DNA from 3 places in the Lysinibacillus sp. NPDC056185 genome. Region 3 is predicted to be linked to each of the others. Evidence: predicted binding sites of a transcription regulator. Region 3 holds the regulator's gene; each other region holds the start of a gene.
What was found. The regulator LexA, encoded in region 3, represses DNA repair genes until DNA is damaged. The targets are predictions, from matches to a motif close to CGAACATATGTTCG.
Positions count from the first base shown of each region.

Region 1 (7,200 bases), on a different contig from region 3:
GTATGTCTTATTTACGACAGGAATGTATATGGTTTGCTGTTCATCATATTCAGGACTATCTAGCTGTCGATAAAAAGAATACAAAAGTAATTTTTATGAACGGCTATGAAACTAATGTAGATCTAAGCGTTAGAGCATTTGAAACCAGAATTCAAAGAGCTTATTTATTAAAATATAAACTGGAAAAACGAACAAAGAATTTATTAGTTCAATATGATCAAGGTAAAGTATTCCAACGTATGGCGAACGATGTTATCTTTGAGGATGAAGCTGAAAAAGACTGAAACGAATCCTCTGTGTTGTAAAAAAGTATGTTTTCCGCCGTAAAAACGTTATAATAAAGAGATCGGGGCTTTAAAAATGAAGTATCAGTATTTTAAAATCATTTTATTTGCTGATTTTTAAACTTCTATCATACAAGTTTGCCCCCTTAATAATGTTCGGAGGATTTAACAATGATTGAATTAGCAGATGTACGTAACGCGTTAGACACTTCAGCCAAAAAATTGGCGGATTTTAGGGGGTCTCTTTGACTTAGAAAACAAAGAGGCACGCATTCAAGAATTAGATGAAATGATGCTTGAGCCAGCTTTCTGGGATGATCAGCAAGGGGCACAGGTAATCATTAATGAGAGTAATGGCTTAAAGGCAACAGTTAATGAGTATAAAGATTTATTGGAAACGTATGAGAACCTAGATATGACGCTAGAACTATTGCGCGAAGAGCCTGATGAAGAATTGCAGGAGGAGCTAGGCAATGAATTAGTAGAATTCCAGCAAAAAATGGGCGATTTTGAGCTGCAATTACTATTAAGCGGTCCATACGATCAAAATAATGCGATTTTAGAGCTGCATCCAGGAGCAGGTGGTACGGAATCTCAGGATTGGGGCTCAATGCTGCTTCGTATGTACACACGCTGGGCGGAAAAACGTGGCTTTAAAGTCGAAACAGTTGATTATCTTCCAGGCGATGAAGCAGGGATTAAATCTGTAACATTGTCCATTAAGGGTCATAATGCTTATGGCTATTTGCAAGCAGAAAAAGGTGTCCATCGTTTAGTACGTATTTCACCGTTTGACTCTTCTGGTCGTCGTCATACATCGTTCGTTTCTTGTGATGTCATGCCTGAATTCGATGACAATATTGAAATTGATATTCGTACAGAGGATTTAAAAATTGATACGTATCGTGCAACAGGTGCAGGTGGTCAGCACATTAATACAACAGATTCAGCTGTTCGTATTACGCACATTCCAACTGGTACTGTCGTACAATGTCAGGCAGAACGTTCACAGATTAAAAACCGTGAAAAAGCAATGACGATGTTAAAAGGGAAACTCTATCAATTAGAGATCGAAAAGCAGCAGGCACAGCTAGATGAAATCCGTGGTGAACAGAAGGAAATCGGCTGGGGCTCACAAATTCGTTCATATGTATTCCATCCATATTCAATGGTGAAGGATCATCGTACAAATGAAGAAACAGGTAATGTAGGAGCAGTGATGGATGGCGATGTAGATCCATTCATTAATGCATATTTACGTTCAAAAATCGGGTAATGAAAGCCCCTCAAAGGCACAATGAAACTGTGCTTTTGAGGGGTTTTTTAGTTTGATAGACCATTCAAATTAAAAAGGTGGATGATACGGAGTGTCTTGGCTAATCTCCTTACGTTCATTCATGTAATGTTTATAAAGCATCGATGCATTGACAAATTGCTTGCTAATCGAAGCATATTGAATAGGTAGCTCAATCTGTTTATCATTTTTCAGTGTAACGATACAACCCATTTTACTCGGTACAATATTCGAAATGGCGTGAAGTCCAATCCAAATATTGTGGATAGAGTTAGGAGAATACGTTGGTAGGAAAATACAAGGATAACCATAATCATAAGCAACAACGATTGGAAGCTTATGTTGATTGCCGAAAAAGCGTTTGGCGGAATGTCTTGCTGCTTCATAGGTTGTTCCTAGTGAGATACAAGATTTTCGTAATATATGCATTGGTTTCCGTGTGGCGATCAGCTCATTATGCTTATCAATTACCCTTGTGAAAATTTTAGAGTCATACTGCATTGGCTGAAGTAAATAGGTGTTGAAAGACATTAAATATCCATTGATGTAGTTTGATGACATCTATGTAAACCTCCTTTTTCTATTTGTTACTGAAGTGTAGAACACAAATTTAAATTCTGAAAATATAGATAAAAAGAGAAAACCGTTGATATATCAAGCGATTGTATAGAGAAATTGCTTGAAATTGCACGAGATTAATAGTAAATCGAAGTGATTTTCAGTTCTTAAGCATTGCATTTTAATTTCAATTTTCTTATAATTTAGAAAAGGATCGAGGTGAGATCGTTGGATAAATATTATTCGTATACAGATTTTCTGAAAGCCGTTGGTCAGTCTAAGAAAGTTGATGAGGCAGAGAAATTATTAAACGAGATTTATTTAGATTTATTTTTAAATCATATCCAGCGTATGCATCGTGAAGAGCAGCTCATGGTTCTGATAGATAGAGCACTCGATGAAAAAGATGAAAAGGCATTTCATCTATACGCAGCCGAACTAGTAATTTTACACCAAGATGCAAGTGAATAATATGACGAGCCCGCTCTCCGCTTATTGGAGAGCGGGATTTTTTTGCTATTTTTGTTCTAGCTGATCTGATTTACTGGCAACCCGAGCAGATATTCATTCCATCTGATCAGATCTACCGTCAACCCGAGCAGATATCCGTTCCATCTGATCAGATCTACCGTCAACCCGAGTAAGCTAAACGTTCCATCTGATCAGATCTACCGTCAACCCGAGTAAGCTAAACGTTCCATCTGATCAGATCTACCGTCAACCCGAGTAAGCTAAATGTTCCATCTGATCAGATCTACCATCAACCCGAGCAGCTAAACGTTCCATCTGATCAGATTTACCGTCAACCCGAGCAGATATTCATTCCAGCTGATCAGATTTACCGTCAACCCGAGCAGCTAAACGTTCCATCTGATCAGATCTACCGTCAACCCGAGCAGATATCCGTTCCATCTAATCAGATCTACCTGCAACCCGAGCGGATATTCATTCCAGCTGATCAGATTTACTGGCAACCGAGATCCCTCTAAGTTAGGGCATTTACATTTACCCATCTCGATTAGCTAACATTTGGAAAGGGTAATCTATTTATAGATAGGTTGTAATTAGTACATACGTTCTATCACGATCACCTTAAATATAGCATACGGAAAAATTTTTACAAACATTCGTTCGTTAAATGTTCGAAATTTTAATAATGCTATGCTAAAATATATGTATCAAATTGGTAGGAAAGGACGGGGACATGTGTGCAAACATTTGATTTACAAGCGCCATATACGCCTAATGGAGATCAGCCACAGGCAATTGCGGAATTAGTGGAGGGTGTCCGTGCAGGTAAACGTCATCAAACGTTGCTCGGTGCAACAGGAACAGGAAAAACGTTTACGATTTCTAATGTCATTAAACAGGTAAAAAAACCGACGCTTATTATGGCACACAATAAAACATTAGCGGGTCAATTATATAGTGAATTTAAAGAGTTCTTCCCTAATAATGCAGTTGAATACTTTGTCAGCTACTATGATTACTTTCAGCCAGAGGCCTATGTACCGCAGACGGATACTTATATCGAGAAGGATTCAAGCATTAATGATGAAATTGATAAGTTGCGTCACTCTGCAACATCTTCATTATTCGAGCGTGATGATGTCATTATTATTGCATCCGTGTCCTGTATTTATGGTCTAGGTTCTCCAGAAGAATATCGTGAAATGGTCGTATCGGTACGGACTGGAATGGAAATTGAACGTAATCAGTTGCTTCGAAAATTGGTCGATGTACAGTATGAGCGTAATGATGTGAGTTTTACACGTGGTACGTTTCGGGTACGTGGCGATGTAGTGGAAATATTCCCTGCATCCCGAGACGAACAATGTATCCGCGTGGAATTTTTTGGGGACGAGATCGATCGAATTCGCGAGGTGGATGCGTTAACTGGTGAAATATTAGCGGATCGTGATCATGTAGCTATTTTCCCAGCATCCCACTTCGTTACGCGAGAAGAAAAAATGCGAAAAGCCATTGAAAATATTGAAAAAGAGTTGGAGGAGCGTCTAGCTCATTTACGTGCAGAGGATAGATTATTGGAGGCACAGCGTTTAGAGCAACGTACTCGTTATGATTTAGAAATGATGGGTGAAATGGGCTTTTGCTCAGGTATCGAAAACTACTCGCGTCATTTAACATTGCGTGAAGCGGGGGCAACTCCATATACGCTACTTGATTATTTCCCTGATGATTTTTTACTTGTTGTCGATGAAAGTCACGTTACTTTGCCACAAGTTCGAGGGATGTATAACGGTGACCAAGCACGTAAAGGTGTGCTAGTTGAGCATGGTTTCCGTTTGCCATCAGCACTAGATAACCGACCTTTACGTTTTGAAGAATATGAGAAACATATACATCAAGCTATTTATGTATCGGCAACACCTGGCCCGTATGAGCTTGAGCATACTCCGGAAATGGTGCAGCAAATTATTCGTCCAACTGGGTTGCTTGATCCACAAATTGAGGTACGTCCTATTGAAGGGCAAATTGATGATTTAATCGATGAGATTCAAGGTCGTATTGCTCGTAATGAACGAGTGCTCGTGACGACATTGACGAAAAAAATGTCAGAGGATTTATCAGCTTATTTGAAAGAAATGGGCTTAAAGGTGGAGTACTTGCATTCAGAGATTAAGACGCTAGAGCGAATTGAAATTATTCGCGAGCTGCGAAAAGGTACTTACGATGTTTTAATCGGCATTAACTTATTGCGAGAAGGGCTAGATATTCCTGAGGTTTCCCTTGTGGCGATTTTAGATGCTGATAAGGAAGGATTTTTACGTTCAGAGCGTTCATTAATTCAAACGATTGGACGTGCCGCGCGTAATGCCAATGGTCATGTCATTATGTACGCAGATAATATGACGGATTCGATGAAAAAGGCGATTGAGGAAACGAAGCGTCGTCGAACACTGCAAATGGCGTATAACGAAGAGCATGGCATAACACCGAAAACGATCGTTAAGAAAATTCCTGATGTTATTCGTGCGACACAGGTAGCTGAGGAAGAAGAATCCTATGTAACGAAGGCTACAAAAGGTAAGAAGCTGACGAAGGCGGAAAGAGATCAGTTACTTGCCACTTTAGAAGTAGAAATGAAGGAAGCGGCAAAAGCACTCGATTTCGAACGTGCTGCTGAGTTGCGCGATACAATATTTGAATTGAAGTTAGAAGGGTGAATGGCTTGTGAAAAATACTGAAATAGTCGTGCAGGGCGCACGAGCACATAATTTAAAAAATATTAATGTCACAATTCCACGTGATCAACTAGTCGTGCTAACAGGTTTATCAGGCTCAGGGAAATCATCATTAGCTTTCGATACGATTTATGCCGAGGGGCAACGTCGTTATGTAGAATCCCTTTCAGCCTATGCCCGTCAATTCCTTGGTCAAATGGATAAACCAGATGTTGATGCAATAGAGGGATTATCTCCTGCTATTTCAATCGATCAAAAAACGACGAGCCGTAACCCACGTTCTACAGTTGGGACAGTAACGGAAATCTATGATTATTTACGTTTGCTATTTGCGCGCATCGGGAAGCCTATTTGTCCGAATCATGGTATTGAAATTACGTCCCAAACGATTGAGCAAATGGTCGATCGTTTATTAACTTTTCCAGAAAGAACGAAAATGCAGTTGCTTGCTCCGATGGTATCAGGGCGTAAAGGAACGCACGTAAAGCTACTGGAAGATTTAAAAAAGCAAGGCTTTGTTCGGGTACGTATTGACGGTGATCTACGAGATTTAGATGATGCGATTGAACTTGATAAAAACAAAAAGCATTCAATCGAAGTAGTCATCGATCGTGTTGTGATGAAGGAAGGTGTCGCAGCACGTCTTAGTGATTCCTTAGAGACAGCATTACGTTTGGCAGACGGGCGCGTACTTGTTGATGTGATGGAGCATGAGGAATTATTATTTAGTGAGCATCATGCTTGTCCATTATGTGGATTTTCAATAGGTGAGCTAGAGCCTCGCATGTTTTCATTTAATAGTCCGTTTGGAGCTTGTCCGAGCTGTGATGGCTTAGGCTCGACACAAGAGGTAGATCTTGATTTAGTAGTGCCAGATTGGGATCGTAGTTTATTAGAGCATGCTATAGCACCATGGGAACCAACAAGCTCTCAATATTACCCACAATTATTAAAGGCTGTATGCGATCATTATGATATCCCAATGGACGTCCCAGTAAAGGATCTTCCGAAAGAAAAAATGGATAAAATTTTATATGGTTCTGGTAAAGAGAAAATCCATTTCCATTATGAAAATGAGTTTGGCAATGTGCGAGATCAAATGATTGAATTCGAAGGTGTTGTCCGTAATGTTGAACGACGTTTTAAGGAGACAACGTCTGATTATGTGCGTGAACAAATGGAAAAATATATGGCGCAGCAAGCATGTCCATCTTGTAAAGGCTATCGTTTAAAGCCTGAAACATTAGCAATAAAACTAGCAGATAAACATATTGGTGAAGTTACACAGTATTCAATTCAGGAAGCTGATACATTTTTCAAAGAACTGGATTTATCAGAAAAGGATATGAAAATTGCTCGACTTGTTTTACGTGAAATTGAAGAACGACTGGGCTTCCTTGTCAATGTAGGGTTAGATTATTTAACGCTAAGTCGAGCAGCAGGGACGCTTTCAGGGGGAGAAGCTCAACGAATTCGCCTTGCGACACAAATCGGCTCGCGTTTAACGGGCGTTCTCTATATTTTAGACGAGCCATCAATCGGCTTGCATCAACGTGATAATGACCGTCTTATTAGTACACTGCAAAATATGCGTGATATAGGCAATACGCTAATTGTTGTCGAACACGATGAAGATACAATGCTGGCGGCTGATTACCTCATTGATGTTGGTCCTGGTGCAGGTGTGCATGGCGGTCAAATTGTAGCGGCAGGAACACCGCAGGAAGTAATGGAAAATGAAAAGTCATTGACGGGGCAATATTTAAGTGGCAAGAAGTTTATTCCATTGCCAATTGAGCGACGCAAACCGGATGGACGCAAATTATCGATTAAAGGTGCCAAGGAAAATAATCTTCGA
Region 1 covers NZ_JBLLLQ010000025.1:10,348-17,547, reverse strand. The annotation lists gene ACMZ42_RS20255 (competence protein ComK) at 1-284, shown strand, start outside; one part of gene prfB (peptide chain release factor 2) at 456-530, shown strand; one part of gene prfB (peptide chain release factor 2) at 532-1,560, shown strand; gene ACMZ42_RS20245 (competence protein ComK) at 1,630-2,139, opposite strand; gene ACMZ42_RS20240 (IDEAL domain-containing protein) at 2,365-2,607, shown strand; gene uvrB (excinuclease ABC subunit UvrB) at 3,345-5,324, shown strand; gene uvrA (excinuclease ABC subunit UvrA) at 5,332-7,200, shown strand, end outside.
Region 1: the regulator LexA is predicted to act here: its motif matches at 3,257-3,270, upstream of uvrB (excinuclease ABC subunit UvrB).

Region 2 (7,200 bases), on a different contig from region 3:
CACTTTTCCAAGTAAGAATGGTGTCACGTTTTTACCTTGAATACCGTTTTCTTCTGCTTCTACTAAAGCTTTTTCAATGATTCCTGTAATGAATGAATGCTCAAGTGCTTCAGACTCTGGAATTGGGTTAGCAATGACAGCTCCACCTTTTAAGCCTAATTGCCATTTTGCACGTAGCATTTCTGCCACTTCCTCTGGTGTATCAATCTTGAAGTTGACATCAAAACCGCTTTGACGTGTGTAGAATGCTGGTAGCTCATCTGTACCATATCCAACAACTGGTACACCTTTTGTTTCAAGATATTCTAAAGTTAAACCAATATCTAAAATTGATTTAGCACCCGCACAAATTACAGCAACATTTGTTTGTGCTAATTCTTCTAAATCTGCTGAAATATCCATTGTTGTTTCAGCACCACGGTGTACGCCACCAATACCGCCAGTTACAAAAATTTCAATACCAGCTAGCTCCGCACAAATCATTGTTGCAGCTACAGTTGTAGCTCCTAATTTTTTTGATGCTAAAAGATAGCCTAAGTCGCGACGAGATGCTTTTGCTACGCCTTGAGCATTACCGAACATTTCAAGTTCTTCATCTGATAAACCAATTTTAATTTTACCATCGATTAATGCAATAGTTGCTGGTACTGCACCATTATCACGAACAATTTGTTCCACTTCACGTGCTGTTTGAACATTTTGTGGATATGGCATTCCGTGTGAAATAATTGTTGATTCTAATGCTACGATTGGTAAGCCTTTTGCTTGTCCTGCTTTTACTTCTTCTGATAATACGATGAATTCTTTCATGTTGTTATTCCTCCATTTCATTGTTTAACAAATCAACTGATAGCTCAGGTCTTACTGTATATGGGGATGCAAGCGTATTTTTGGCATTCGTTAAGCCTGCATCAATACATGTTGCAAAGGATTGCCCAGTAAGCCAGCTGTGGATTACAGCACTGACAAAGGCGTCTCCTGCACCTGTTACATCTTCAATTTTTTCTACAGCTTTAGCTGTAAAATGACTTGGCTTCGTTGTAGTGGAAGCTGCATACACACCCTTGCTACCCGCTGTAATAATTACATGTTCAGCACCTAATGTAAGAAGTTGCTGTAAAGCCTTTTCGTAGTGTGCTGAGTTTTCGATTTTATGACCTACAATCGTCTCAGCTTCATCTGTGTTACAAATAAACCATGTTACCCCTTGTAACGTATCCGGTAATCGATTCATTTTGGGCGAAGATACCGGTACGATGACAAATGGAATGTCACGGGCAATCGCAACCTGCTGTATGTAAGCAACTGTTTCTTTTGGACAGTTTAAGTCCATAATAAAGCAGCCCGCATTCATGAGCATTGCCTCATGTTTTTTTAGCAAACTTGGCAATAAAAGATCATATACTTCCATATTTGCTACTGCTAGTGCTAGCTCGCCCTGCTCATCCATAACCGCAGTATAGGAACCCGTCGAAGCGTCAGGTAGCTGCTCCACATAACGTAAATTCATAAATGGCTCTGAAGCTTCTTGGATCACTTGCCAATCAGCATCTTTGCCGGCAGTAGTCAGCAATGTTACTTGATGATTTAATCTACCTAAATTTTCAGCAATGTTTCGGCCAACACCACCTACACTAAATGAAGAGCTAGCAGGATTGGAAGTACCGAATTGGACATTCCCTTTTACATGAAATTTTCGGTCAAGATTGGCTCCACCGATACAAATAATTTCATTTTCCTCAGGCAAAATATATGCACGACCTACAATTTTCCCTTGCTTCGTTAAGCTCGACACTAAATTAGCAAGGACTGGTCGAGATAGCTTCATCTTATCTGCCATCTCTTGCTGAGACATAAACGGATTCTGGCGAATTAATGCAAGGACCGCCTGTTCTCTTTCATTCATAGCATCACCTTTTATTATATTTGTTTACATTATAAACTTTTGTTTGGTTGATGTCAAAAAATTTTTTAATAAAAAAAGTTGAAAGCGATATGATACTGGCTTCAACTTTTTGTTGTGATAACTATTGCTTCAATGAAATTAAGGTGTCGTGTTAAATAAAGTATGGCTTTTCGGTATAACGAGGGGGGATTTCCGTTCCAACTGGGCGCTTTCCTGTGGGCGCCCAATGAGCCGCTTCAGGGTCTCATCTGCGTGAAAGCGATAGCGGCGGAAATTCGGGGTTTTGCGGCGTTCTTTACTTGGTAGGCGGCGCAATTTCGGGGGTTTGCGGCGTTCTTTGCTTGGTTAGCGGCGCAACTTACACTTTTAGCGGCGAATTCCAATATAACCTGGACAAATATTTTCTGTGCGAAAGCGAAGTGTAACGTAGCGGCAGCAACAAATATTTTCTGTGCGAAAGCGTAGCGCAGCAACAACAAATTCGGAGGAACGGCTCACTGCTGTAAAATGCCAATCGTTGATAAAATTTTAAGAAACGACGATAGCAACAAGAGTCTCACCTTAAGCAAAGCGAGTAGCTAATTATCAAGTATTGGCATGATAAGGTGTTTGTTTTTTCACGATGATGACAAATAAACTTGCCAATGCACAGAACATCCCAGCAAGGAAAAAGGCCCAAGTATATGAATTGAAAAACTTATAGATGAGGCCTCCACCAAAGGCAGCAACTGCAGCTCCTGCTTGATGAGATGCGAAAATCCACCCATAAATAATGCCACTTTTATTTGTACCAAAAATTTGTCTAGAAATACTGATCGTTGGAGGCACTGTTGCAATCCAATCTAATCCATAAAATATTGTAAAGATTGTCAGTAAAGTGAACGACCCTTGCATTAATGCATATGGAAGTAAAAGGAGAGACGTTCCTCTTAAAAGGTAATACCAAAACAATAACCATCGATTATCAAAACGATCAGACAGCCACCCTGATAAAGTAGTGCCTACAAGATTAAACACTCCCATAAAAGAAAGAAAGGATGCAGCGGTTACGAAAGGGACACCAAAGCTAATACAGTATGAAACAAAATGAGTACCCACTAATCCACTAGTTGAAAGTCCACAAATAAAAAAACTTCCCGCTAATAACCAAAATTCTTTCTTCTTTATTGCCTCAAATAAACCATTAAAAGCATTACTAATCGGATTTTTCTTATGATCCTCTTGTTGCATTTCTAAATCTTCTTCCATTCCATAAGGAAGAATCCCAATATCCTGTGGCTTATTTTTAATAAATATTGAAATAGTGATGAACATAACAATACTTAAAATGAGAATTAATCCAATCGCCCATCGCCAAGAATAATGTTCAATAATAATCGCCAATAAGGGTAAGAGAATTAACTGCCCTGTTGCAGTACTCGCCGTTAAAATCCCAACTGCCAACCCTCTACTTTTCACAAACCAATGATTGGCTACATACGGACTTAACACCGTTAAAAAAAGACTTGCTCCTAAACCAATAATACCGCCCCATATAACGATTAACTGCCATGATTGAGTCATGAAAAGCGTAAGCATCATGCCAATGAATAATGTAGCCATCGCACCTAGCATCATTTTCTTTAAACCCGCTATTTCTAGTAATGCCGCCATAAAAGGACCCGAAAAACCATATAAAAATAGACTCACTGCAAAAGCTAAGGCAATTAAAGATCGATCCCAATTAAATTCTTTTTCAAAGGAGTCTATAAATACCCCTGATGATGACATTGTAATCCCTGCAACAATAATTGAGAAAAAGGTTACGACTAAAATAAACCAGCTATAATGAATACGTTTCATCTTGACACCTTCATTTCTTAAAAAAATTTTTAAAAGATTGCAGCTCAATACATGTATATGCATATATTACTGGAGTAAATGCCTTTCGGAAACATGTATATACATATATAATCTTAGTAATCACTTTTATTACTGTCAAGAAACATTTTCCAACTTAACAAAATAAATCAATAGGGCTACTATTATATTGAACCAACTCGAAAAGGGGTACGGAGCAATGAATAATATAGATTACACACAAATATGTGTATGTGCAAACCTTCGAAAAAAAACACGAGTCGTGACACAATTGTATGATAAATTACTACAGCCCACTGGCTTAAAAGTTACTCAATACTCAATGCTAGCAAATATCGATCATCAACAATCAGTTTCCATAAGTCGACTAGGTGAAATTTTGCTACTCGATCAAACAACCATTACACGTAATATTAACTTGTTAAAGCAAAATGGCTATGTAGATTTAACAAGAGATCCGCAAGATGCTCGAGCAAAGGTCATTACACTAACTGATAAAGGGGTTGAAAAATTAAACGAGGCTGCTCCAATTTGGCAAGATATCCAAGAAAGAATTATCAATGATATCGGCATAGAGAAGTACGAGGACTTTTATGAAACATTGAAAACTATTCAAAAAATAATTCAATCTTATGATGAAGAATAAATAAACGAACCTAAACAAAAGAATCCATTTTGAAAATGATTGATCAAAATGGATTCTGCATGTTGATTATGTCAATTAAGTATAGCTCTTCGGCAAAACGAGGGGTTGATTTCCGTTCCGGCTGGGCGCTTTCCTGGGGGCGTCCAGCCTTCACTCTAATCAACTAAAACATTAATATTCAATAAGTGTTTTTATGTTTAAGTCGCCAATTTTTGCACGACCATTCAGCTCTTTTAACTCGATTAGGAAGGCACAGCCAACAACTTGACCACCTAGTTGTTCAACTAAACGCACTGTCGCTTCAACTGTACCACCAGTCGCAAGTAAGTCATCACAGATTAATACTTTTTGACCTGGTTTAATCGCATCTTTATGCATTGTTAGTGTATCTATACCGTATTCAAGACCGTAGTCAGCACTGATCACTTCACGTGGTAATTTTCCTGGCTTACGAACAGGCGCAAAACCTATTTCAAGCGCATAAGCAACTGGACATCCGATAATGAAGCCACGAGCCTCAGGACCTACCACAATTTCAGCACCTAATTCTTTTGCGTAACTTACAATTTGGTCTGTTGCATATTTGTATGCAGCACCGTTATCCATAATTGTTGTAATATCTTTGAAGCTAATGCCCTCTTTCGGCCAGTTTTCAACCGTTGTTACGTATTGCTTTAAATCCATGTTATTGCTCCTCCTACGAAACTTATTCGTATATTAATGTAATCGTTCATCAAACCATTGTTTTAATTCTATATAAGGGGCATATACTAGCTTCTGCTCCATTTCAATCTGTTCTGAACGCTGTTTGTAAGACGGTGCCTCTGTAAGTGCCTGTTTTGGTGCATTCACGTTGACAGTCGTCAGTCCACTCTCCATTTTAACAAAATCAAGTTCAAAAAACACCTGTGTCATAAATTTTAATGCATCTAACGGCCAACCTGTATGTTTAGCTAATTCAGCCAAATGCATATTTAATGGAAAGGCAGGGCGATTTTTCAAAAACTTATAATACCAGGAGAATTGCTCACGTGTAGGCAATCCATTGAAGTACTGAGAATCAGGCATGTAAAAATGTGCATATATACGGGAAGGAGCTGTTTTCCGTAAGACATTTTCTAACATTTGAACATTTTGTGGCAAATCCAGTAGGACGATATAATTGCTTTGCTCTACATTTGAAAGCGTAGGATCTACTGCTAGGATTGGTACACCAATTAGCGACTGGTAATAGGTAATCGTCTCTGAACGGAAGGCGATAAATGTTGCCTCCTCTTTTGGGACCGTATTTAACCAGCGGGATGTTTGGCGAATACCACGAATATCAAATAATTGCCATTCAGTCGTTTGGACATCTTCTATCATAAATTGTGCTTTTTTACGTCCTTGCCATTCGTTAATTTGTAAATCCCCTGTAAATGAAACTTTAATTCCATATGTTAATTCGTCGTGTAGATGTCCTTTATTAAATCCAACACTATCTAATTTTTCATAGCCATCCGTCAATTCTATTTTTATATGATTTTCCGCTGCTCCAATTTTTCGCATGGAGGATATCTCCACATCTTCGAGCACATAAACAGGCTTCGGAAAATCAGTACCATATGGACCAAGCGTTGAAATCTCTTCAATGGCATCTGCTGAAATTTCATCCATTTTTAGTGGTATATCAATATTGAGTACAGGTGTCAATTGCTCTTCTGATAAACATGCTCTCGCTTGAGCATCTAAGCGTGATCTTAATTCATCCACATGCTCAATAGATAATGTCATCCCCGCTGCCATAGGGTGCCCACCAAAATGAGGTAATATGTCTCTATTTTTCGCTAATTCATTATATAAATGGAACCCTTCTATACTACGGGCTGAACCTTTAGCTGTTCCTTTTTCATGGTCTAGTGAAAGTACAATTGTTGGACGATAATAAAGCTCGACAAGACGAGATGCGACAATTCCTACTACTCCAGCATTCCAGCCTTCTCCAGCAATAACTAAAACGAGTGACTCCCCAACCTTTTTATCTGATTCAATGAGAGCAATGGCCTCATCTGTAATACTTTTTACGATATCTTTGCGCTCACTATTACACGTATTAAGCTGTTTCGCTATTGCTATTGCCTTAGCATTATCCTCAGCCATTAATAGCTCTACACCTGGCGCCGCTTCTCCTAGACGACCAACAGCATTTAAGCGCGGTCCAAAGTAAAAACCGATTGTTTCTTCGCTAATTTTAGCTTGCTCTGCACTGGCTACTTCACACATTGCTTGTACCCAAGGGCTGAGTGAACGGCGCATTTCTTCTATTCCTCGTTTTACTAGGTAGCGATTTTCATCAACTAATGGTACTAAATCCGCTACTGTTCCAATAGCTACATATTCAAATAGCTGCGTTGGCAGTTCTCCATATAGAGCATGTGCTAACTTAAAAGCTACCCCTACACCTGCAAGATCGCCAAATGGATAATGTCCTTCTGGTATACGAGGATGTAAAATAATATCGGCAGGTGGTAATTCATCGCCTGGTTCATGGTGATCTGTAACGATAACATCCATACCTAGTTCCTTCGCAATTCGAATCGGTTCAATGCCTGAAATACCATTATCAACTGTTATAATTAGCTGAACACCCTCGTCATGTGCTTCACGAAATAGCACCTCATTCGGTCCATAGCCATGAATAAAACGATTCGGTATTTTAAACGATACATCGGCACCTAGATCAAGCAACACATTCAGCATTACTGTCGTGCTTGAGACACCATCCGCGTCGTAATCGCCAAATACAAGG
Region 2 covers NZ_JBLLLQ010000006.1:108,065-115,264, reverse strand. The annotation lists gene ACMZ42_RS08385 (pseudouridine-5'-phosphate glycosidase) at 1-810, opposite strand, end outside; gene ACMZ42_RS08380 (carbohydrate kinase) at 815-1,906, opposite strand; gene ACMZ42_RS08375 (MFS transporter) at 2,492-3,748, opposite strand; gene ACMZ42_RS08370 (MarR family winged helix-turn-helix transcriptional regulator) at 3,966-4,412, shown strand; gene ACMZ42_RS08365 (adenine phosphoribosyltransferase) at 4,584-5,096, opposite strand; gene recJ (single-stranded-DNA-specific exonuclease RecJ) at 5,130-7,200, opposite strand, start outside.
Region 2: the regulator LexA is predicted to act here: its motif matches at 1,939-1,952, upstream of ACMZ42_RS08380 (carbohydrate kinase).

Region 3 (7,200 bases):
CGCAGCGGCCAAACATCCAAAGGTTTTTCCTGTAATGTTTGTTAATATGATGCGTTCAGGTGAGGCAACAGGGAATATCGATGAGACTTTAGAGCGTTTAGCAGGGACACTGGAAAAACAATTTAAAATTAAGAAGAAAGTACAATCAGCATTGGCATATCCGGCTATTTTATCGGTGCTGACAATCGCAGTAGGTATGTTTCTAATGGTATTTATCGTTCCGACATTTATGGCTACTTTTAATGAAATGGACATAGAAATGCCGATCTTAACTGTCATTGTTGTCAGTATTTCGGATTGGTTAATAGCATACTGGTATTTTGCAATTGGGATTCTCTTATTATCCATTCTTCTATTTAGATTTTTCTATAAAAATAATAAGCAATTTCATTACAATGTAAATTATGTATTATTAAGAATGCCTGTATTTGGTATTTTAATGCAAAAAAATGTAATTGCTCGTATGACTAGAACCTTATCTTCTTTGTTCAGTAGTTCAGTGCCAATTCTACAGGCACTTACAATTGTCGAAAAGGTTGTAGGGAATCCAGTTGTAGGGAAAGTTGTACTGGAGGCAAGAGATAACCTAGAAAAAGGCGGTACCTTATCTGAGCCATTAGAAAAAAGTTGGCTATTTCCTCCGTTAGTAACCCAAATGACATCTATCGGGGAAAAAACAGGTTCTCTTGATTATATGCTCGAGAAGATCGCCGATTTCTATGAGGATGAGGTAGATCGTTCCGTTGATACATTAAAATCGCTCATTGAACCATTGATGATACTAGTTTTAGCAGCGGTTGTTGGTGTAATTGTCGCAGCAATTTTCCTACCAATGTTCGCATTATACGAAAATATGTAAGCGTACTAACTTTAAAGGGGGTGGTATAGAAAAGACTGCAGTAGTAATAGGTGTACATGTTTTCGGACTAATCATAACAATTTATAAGGAGGAACAGTGATGTTCAAAAAAATCTTAAACAAAAAATTATTAAAAAATCAAAAAGGTTTAACGCTTATCGAGTTATTAGCTGTAATTGTTATCCTAGCAATAATTGCAGCTATAGCAATTCCTGCGATTGGGAATATTATTAATAATTCTCGAGACAAAGCAATAATTTCAGAGGGATTAAATATTATCTCAGGAGCAAAAATTGCTAAAATGGATGGCGTTTGTGATGGTACTGCAACTAACCCTTGTGATCAAACAAAAATAGCAGATTATGTAGATGGAGTTACTGGAGGAGCTAGTGTAGCATATTCAGTCACTTATGATGGAAAAGAATGGAAATTAGCATCATTCAATAAATTCGATAAAATTAAGGGAACTAAATATCAAATAAAAGATACTGAAAAAACAGAGGAAAAATTGAAAGAAAAACTAGAGGGTAAGTAACCCTCCCAACCTACTCAGAAGCGCAGTTTAATTTACGCTTCTGGTTGGGAAATGGATGGTTAATTATTAGAGCTTAAGTTCAAAAGGAGGCATCTTTTCATATGTTTACAAAAAAGAAAAAATCGCATGTGTCGATTGAAATAAAAGATTATATATTGCGTGCGATTGTGGCAAAAGGTGCTGATCCGTCGCAATGGAAAGGCTATGAAATGCCGTTAGCACAGGGAATTGTTGAAGGATCTGTTATTCATGATGAAATGGAATTGTTTGATGTAATGAAAAATGATGTGGCAAAATGGGCTGGTAAAAAGCAAAATGCGCGTATTTTTGTACCGGATACTTCCGTTTTGTTAAAGAGCTTTGAGCATCCTGATGATATAGAGTGGAATGAATTAAAAGGTTATGTAGAGATGGAACTTGGTCATTCCATTCATCTTCCATTTCAAGAGCCTCTTATTGATGTGTATGACCCAAATCCTAGTGATGGACAGGCCATGCTATTTGCAGCACCTTCAGAAGAAGTTTCTAAAATGATTGGACTTTTACTCGATGCTACATTAGAACCACAAGCAGCTGATATTCGAGCATTGTGTAATATTCGTCTGTTAGAGTATTTGCAGTTAATAAAGGACAATCGAACTTATTTAATAGCGGATTGGTCAATCAATGAATTGTCGATAAGTATTTTTTCATTTGGTCAACTGGAGTTTTTACGATACCAATCATTTGATACAGATTTATCGGAATGGAAGCATGAAGAGATTGAAGAGTATCGTTTTTCTTATCATTCAGAAGTCGAAGATGAGTATCGTATGATTCTTACCGATCAAATGCTTGAAATCGATCGTATTATGAATTTTTTTAAGTTTTCCTTACATAAAGGTGAGAAAAGTGTAGATGAGATTATCATTTTAGGAGATAATCCACTACTTCCTACCATTAAAGAGTTTTTAGAAAATAATTTTTCGACACCAATTATTATGTTAAATGATTCAGTTATTCAAAAATCTTTCCCTCAATTTTCAGAGAAATTTGCAAGCTTAATTGGACTTGCATTAAAGGAGGTTAACTGATGGTACCAGAAATTAACCTCTTGCCGAATTTGGAGAAGAAGCATTCAACACCTACTTTAATATATGTAGTATTTATTATTCTTATTGGTATGATAGTAGGATATATGATTTTCTTGTTTTTCCAAGCAAAAAGTGATCTTACAAAATTAAGTGCACAGGAAGTGGAGCTTTCATCGCAACGAGAACAAATTCAAATGGAGTTAGATGGTAAGCAAAATGCGAACCAAGGCTCATTGGAGCAATCCGTACAATTTGTGGAAAATGTATCCTATCCTGTGACACCTTTAATGGATGAAACACAAGTATTATTACCAGAGCAAACGTATTTAAGGAACTATGTATTTGGTGAGAAAAAGGTTGAAATTACAGCTGATTTTGAAACGATGTCAGCTATATCATCTTATTTAGAAAAGCTAACTGCAAGCCTCTATTTCAATGATATACAGGTTGATACTATTTCTAATTTTGATGTTGCTATTGGAAACCAAGAGGAAAAAAGTGCAAAGAACAAGTTTAAGGACGTACCACGTTATTCGGCAACTATTACATTAGGAATTGATTTTAAATTTCTTGCTGGAGGTAGAGAATCATGACAAGTAGTAAAAATTCAACGATTCTTATCTTAACAGCATTCATTGCAGCCATTTTATTTGCGTTATATTACTATATAGTAACACCTCAATTAGAAGAAGTAGATGCGAAAGAAAGCTCAAATAATGCCATTCAACAAGAAATATCTACTATTCAGGAGCAGATTGCTTTACTTGAAAAGAATGGCAAATCTAATAGTACAAGTAACTTAACATTGCGTAAAAAAGTACCTCAAACTCGAGCTATTGATGAAGTCATTCGAAATATTGAAGAGATAGAAGTGGTGACGGGAACACGGGTAGAAGCTATGGACTTTAATAATTATGATTCCCTCGTAGCGGATTCTACTATTACAGATCCCAACTCGACAAATTCTGAGGAACAGGCTGATACAGAGCAATCTGCGACTGAAGCGGATGAACAAGCTGTTGCTAAGAATGATGAAACTCCTGAAGTGAAAGATAAAATACCAACTGCTACTTTTACTAAAGATTCCTTACCAACGGAATTAAAACTAGTAACATTTGATATTGATGTTGTCGCAATGGATAATAAAGCAATGGTTGAGTTTATAAAAGAGATTGAAAAAATTGATCGTGTGATGAAAATTGATGCGATCGATTTCACATTAACGGGTGAAGAAGCGAAATTCAAGGAGGACGCTGATTCAACCTTAAAAGCAACCATACAAGTAACGACGTTCTATTATGAAGGACAACAATAATCTAAATGGCGCGCATACTTAAATGTATGGGCGTCTATTAGTATAGGAGGACATAAAATGGAAATTGCTTATACAATTACAGTTTTAATATTTGGGCTTGTTCTTGGCTCATTTTTTAATGTGGTTGGCTTACGGGTGCCTTTGAAGGAGTCCATTGTGCGTCCACCCTCGCATTGCACTTCTTGTAAGAGACAGTTGACGGCGCTTGATTTGGTGCCTGTTTTTTCTTATTTATTTTTAGGTGGAAAATGCCGTAGCTGTGGGCAAAAAATTTCTTGGATTTATCCACTGATGGAACTTATAACAGGCCTATTATTTGCTTTCGCTTATTGGAAATTAGGCTTTAGTGCAGAATTTTTTGTAGCGCTATTATTTATTTCATTATTAGTCATTATTGTTGTGTCGGATTTTGCGTATATGCTTATTCCCGATAAGGTGCTATTATTCTTTTTACCATTGCTAGTTTTTGGACGCGTGATATCTCCTTTGTCACCGTGGTGGGACAGTATAGTTGGTGCTGTCGTAGGTTTTGGCATATTATATTGTATAGCTGTTCTATCAAGAGGTGGAATGGGTGGTGGTGATATTAAATTATTCTTTTTACTTGGTCTCGTACTCGGGACAATACATACAATTCTGACGCTATTTGTAGCGGCGGTAATTGGCATGATTGTTGGCATAATTGTATTAAAGGTACGCGGACAGGGAAGGAAAACGCCTATACCATTCGGACCTTCTATTGCTCTTGCAGCTATTATCATCTATTTCTATGGGGATGCGTTGATGAATTGGTATCTTGGGTTTTGGTAATTAATCAGTGATGGATTCCTTCAATGATTAATAGTCTTCACCAATTTGGCTTTTACAGGCAGTTATTGCAAGATAAAGATCATGGAGGGGATAGGGTGAAACCAATTATCGGAATAACGGCTTTTGCGGAGGATGATTTGTCCTCAAGATTAAATGCTGCATATAGCAAAAGTATAATTGAAGCAGGGGGAGTTCCACTTATAATTCCACTTGGCGTTGAAGAGGATGTAGCACAAATTTTATCATTGACGGACGGATTATTACTTTCGGGTGGCTATGATATACATCCATTCCTCTTTGACGCAGAACCTACACCGAAATTAGGGAAGGTTCATCCTGAACGAGATTCAGTGGAGCTTGCTTTAATTAATGCAGCCAATATTCGGAAAATGCCGATTCTCGGAATCTGTCGAGGGCTTCAAATACTAAATGTTGCGTTTGGAGGCACAGTCTATCAGGATATTGAAAGTGAGTATCATAGTAAAAAATTAATAAAGCATGTGCAACAAGCAGCGCGAGGTGTTGCAACACATTATGTAAATTTAACACCGGATACATTATTAAAAACGATTATTGAGGAAGAAAAAATTGCTGTGAATTCATTTCATCATCAGGCAATAAATGTAGTAGCAGAAAAGTTGAAAGTGGTAGCAAAATCAAGTGATGGTATCATTGAAGCGGTAGAGCATGTTGATTTACCATTTTGTCTAGCAGTACAATGGCATCCTGAAGAGCTAGCCATTGCAGGAGATGAAGTATCAAAGAAACTATTTGCTGCATTTGTAAAGGCAAGTTTAAAGTTTAAAGTAGAGGCATAAAACTTTATAAGCATTATTTTTTATCCAAGGCTAAGATAACCTTCGTGATGAACATGAATACAATGCTAGGTGTAAGGAATCCATTGTAAAGTGGGTTCTTTTTTAGTGTATAAAATAGCACTCAAAACATAAGAAAAAGAGGTATATGCTCATTTGTGAACATAATATCCTCTTTTTATATTTTAAAATTGAGATACTTTTAATGTACACGACGGTATAGACCTACAACATGTCCCAAAATAGAAACTTGATCTACGATAATTGGCTCCATTGTTGAGTTTTCAGGCTGTAAACGAAAATGACTTTTTTCCTTAAAGAAACGTTTTACGGTTGCTTCATTCTCTTCAGTCATTGCTACGACAATATCACCATTATCAGCTGTTGCTTTTTGTTTAACAATTACTAAATCTCCGTCTAAAATGCCAGCTTCAATCATTGATTCACCCATAATTTCTAGCATAAATAATTGATCTTCACTTGTACCATAAATATCTGGTAGTGGGAAATATTCATCGATATTTTCAACAGCAGTTATTGGAGAACCTGCAGTAACCTTCCCAACTAATGGGACATGAATAACATGTTGCTTTTGAATAGAATCCTCTGGCTCTAAAATTTCAATAGCACGTGGTTTAGTTGGATCGCGTCGAATCAAGCCTTTTTGTTCTAAACGAGCTAAATGCCCATGAACTGTTGAGCTTGAAGCAAGTCCAACTGCCTCACCAATCTCACGTACAGAAGGTGGATACCCCTTTGCTCGTACTTCTTCTTTAATGAAATCTAATATGGCCTCTTGTCTTTTCGAAACTTTTTTCATAATGGCTCACCTCTTTTTTTAATCATTCTACTTATTAATAGTATAACAGAATGCGAACACTTAAGCAAACATAGGTTCGAAAAGTGTTTGACAAAAACGTTTGTTCGTATTAATATGAGAACATATATTCCGAACAAACATTCTAGAAAAGGGGTTTTAAACATGAACTGGTTAAAGAAAAATCCACATATTACAACTTTATTAGGAGCTTGTCTACTTTTTGCGGCATACCTTTTTATAACAGACCCAGGCGATGTAACGTACACAGAAATTGAAATCGCACATGGTGATAGCTTATGGTCGTTAGCCGATCAATACCGTGGTAAAATGAAAACGGATGAATGGATTAAGCTTGTGAAAACAGAAAATGAATTATCGAACATACAAATTATTGCAGGCAAATCCCTAGTGATTCCAGTAGTGGGTGACCAATCCTATCCTATAAATTCAATTGAAATTGCGAGAAACGAAAAATGATGATGAATCAACAATCGGCTGTTGTCTATTGCCGTGTGAGTACAGAAAAAGAGACACAAAGTTCCTCGTTGGAGCGTCAGCAAGAGGAGTTGATGCGCTATGCTAAAGAACAGGGCTACGAAGTCAAGCATGTTTTTAAGGACAAGCATAGCGGTTATGATGTGGAACGTGAAGGTTTACTAGAAATGCTCGATTTCATTAAAGAAAAAGAGATAGAAGCATTATTTGTACAGGATGAAACACGCTTAGGACGTGGGAATGCTCGAATGGCAGTATTGCATTTATTGCAGAAAACTGAAACTGATGTTTTTTCTATGCGAGACGAGGGGCCAATACAATTAAATGAAATGGATACGATGCTCCTAGAAATCTTAGCAATCGTGGAGGAGTACCAGCGCAGAATCCATAATGCTAAAATACGTCGTGGCATGCGTCGTGCCGTTGAAAATGGCTATCGCCCAGAAAACAATTTATCTAATCGTGGAAATCCAAATGGT
Region 3 covers NZ_JBLLLQ010000004.1:28,331-35,530, reverse strand. The annotation lists gene ACMZ42_RS05595 (type II secretion system F family protein) at 1-859, shown strand, start outside; gene ACMZ42_RS05590 (prepilin-type N-terminal cleavage/methylation domain-containing protein) at 959-1,393, shown strand; gene pilM (type IV pilus biogenesis protein PilM) at 1,495-2,466, shown strand; gene ACMZ42_RS05580 (PilN domain-containing protein) at 2,466-3,059, shown strand; gene ACMZ42_RS05575 (potassium transporter) at 3,056-3,781, shown strand; gene ACMZ42_RS05570 (prepilin peptidase) at 3,839-4,591, shown strand; gene ACMZ42_RS05565 (gamma-glutamyl-gamma-aminobutyrate hydrolase family protein) at 4,687-5,409, shown strand; gene lexA (transcriptional repressor LexA) at 5,609-6,226, opposite strand; gene ACMZ42_RS05555 (LysM peptidoglycan-binding domain-containing protein) at 6,389-6,703, shown strand; gene ACMZ42_RS05550 (recombinase family protein) at 6,700-7,200, shown strand, end outside.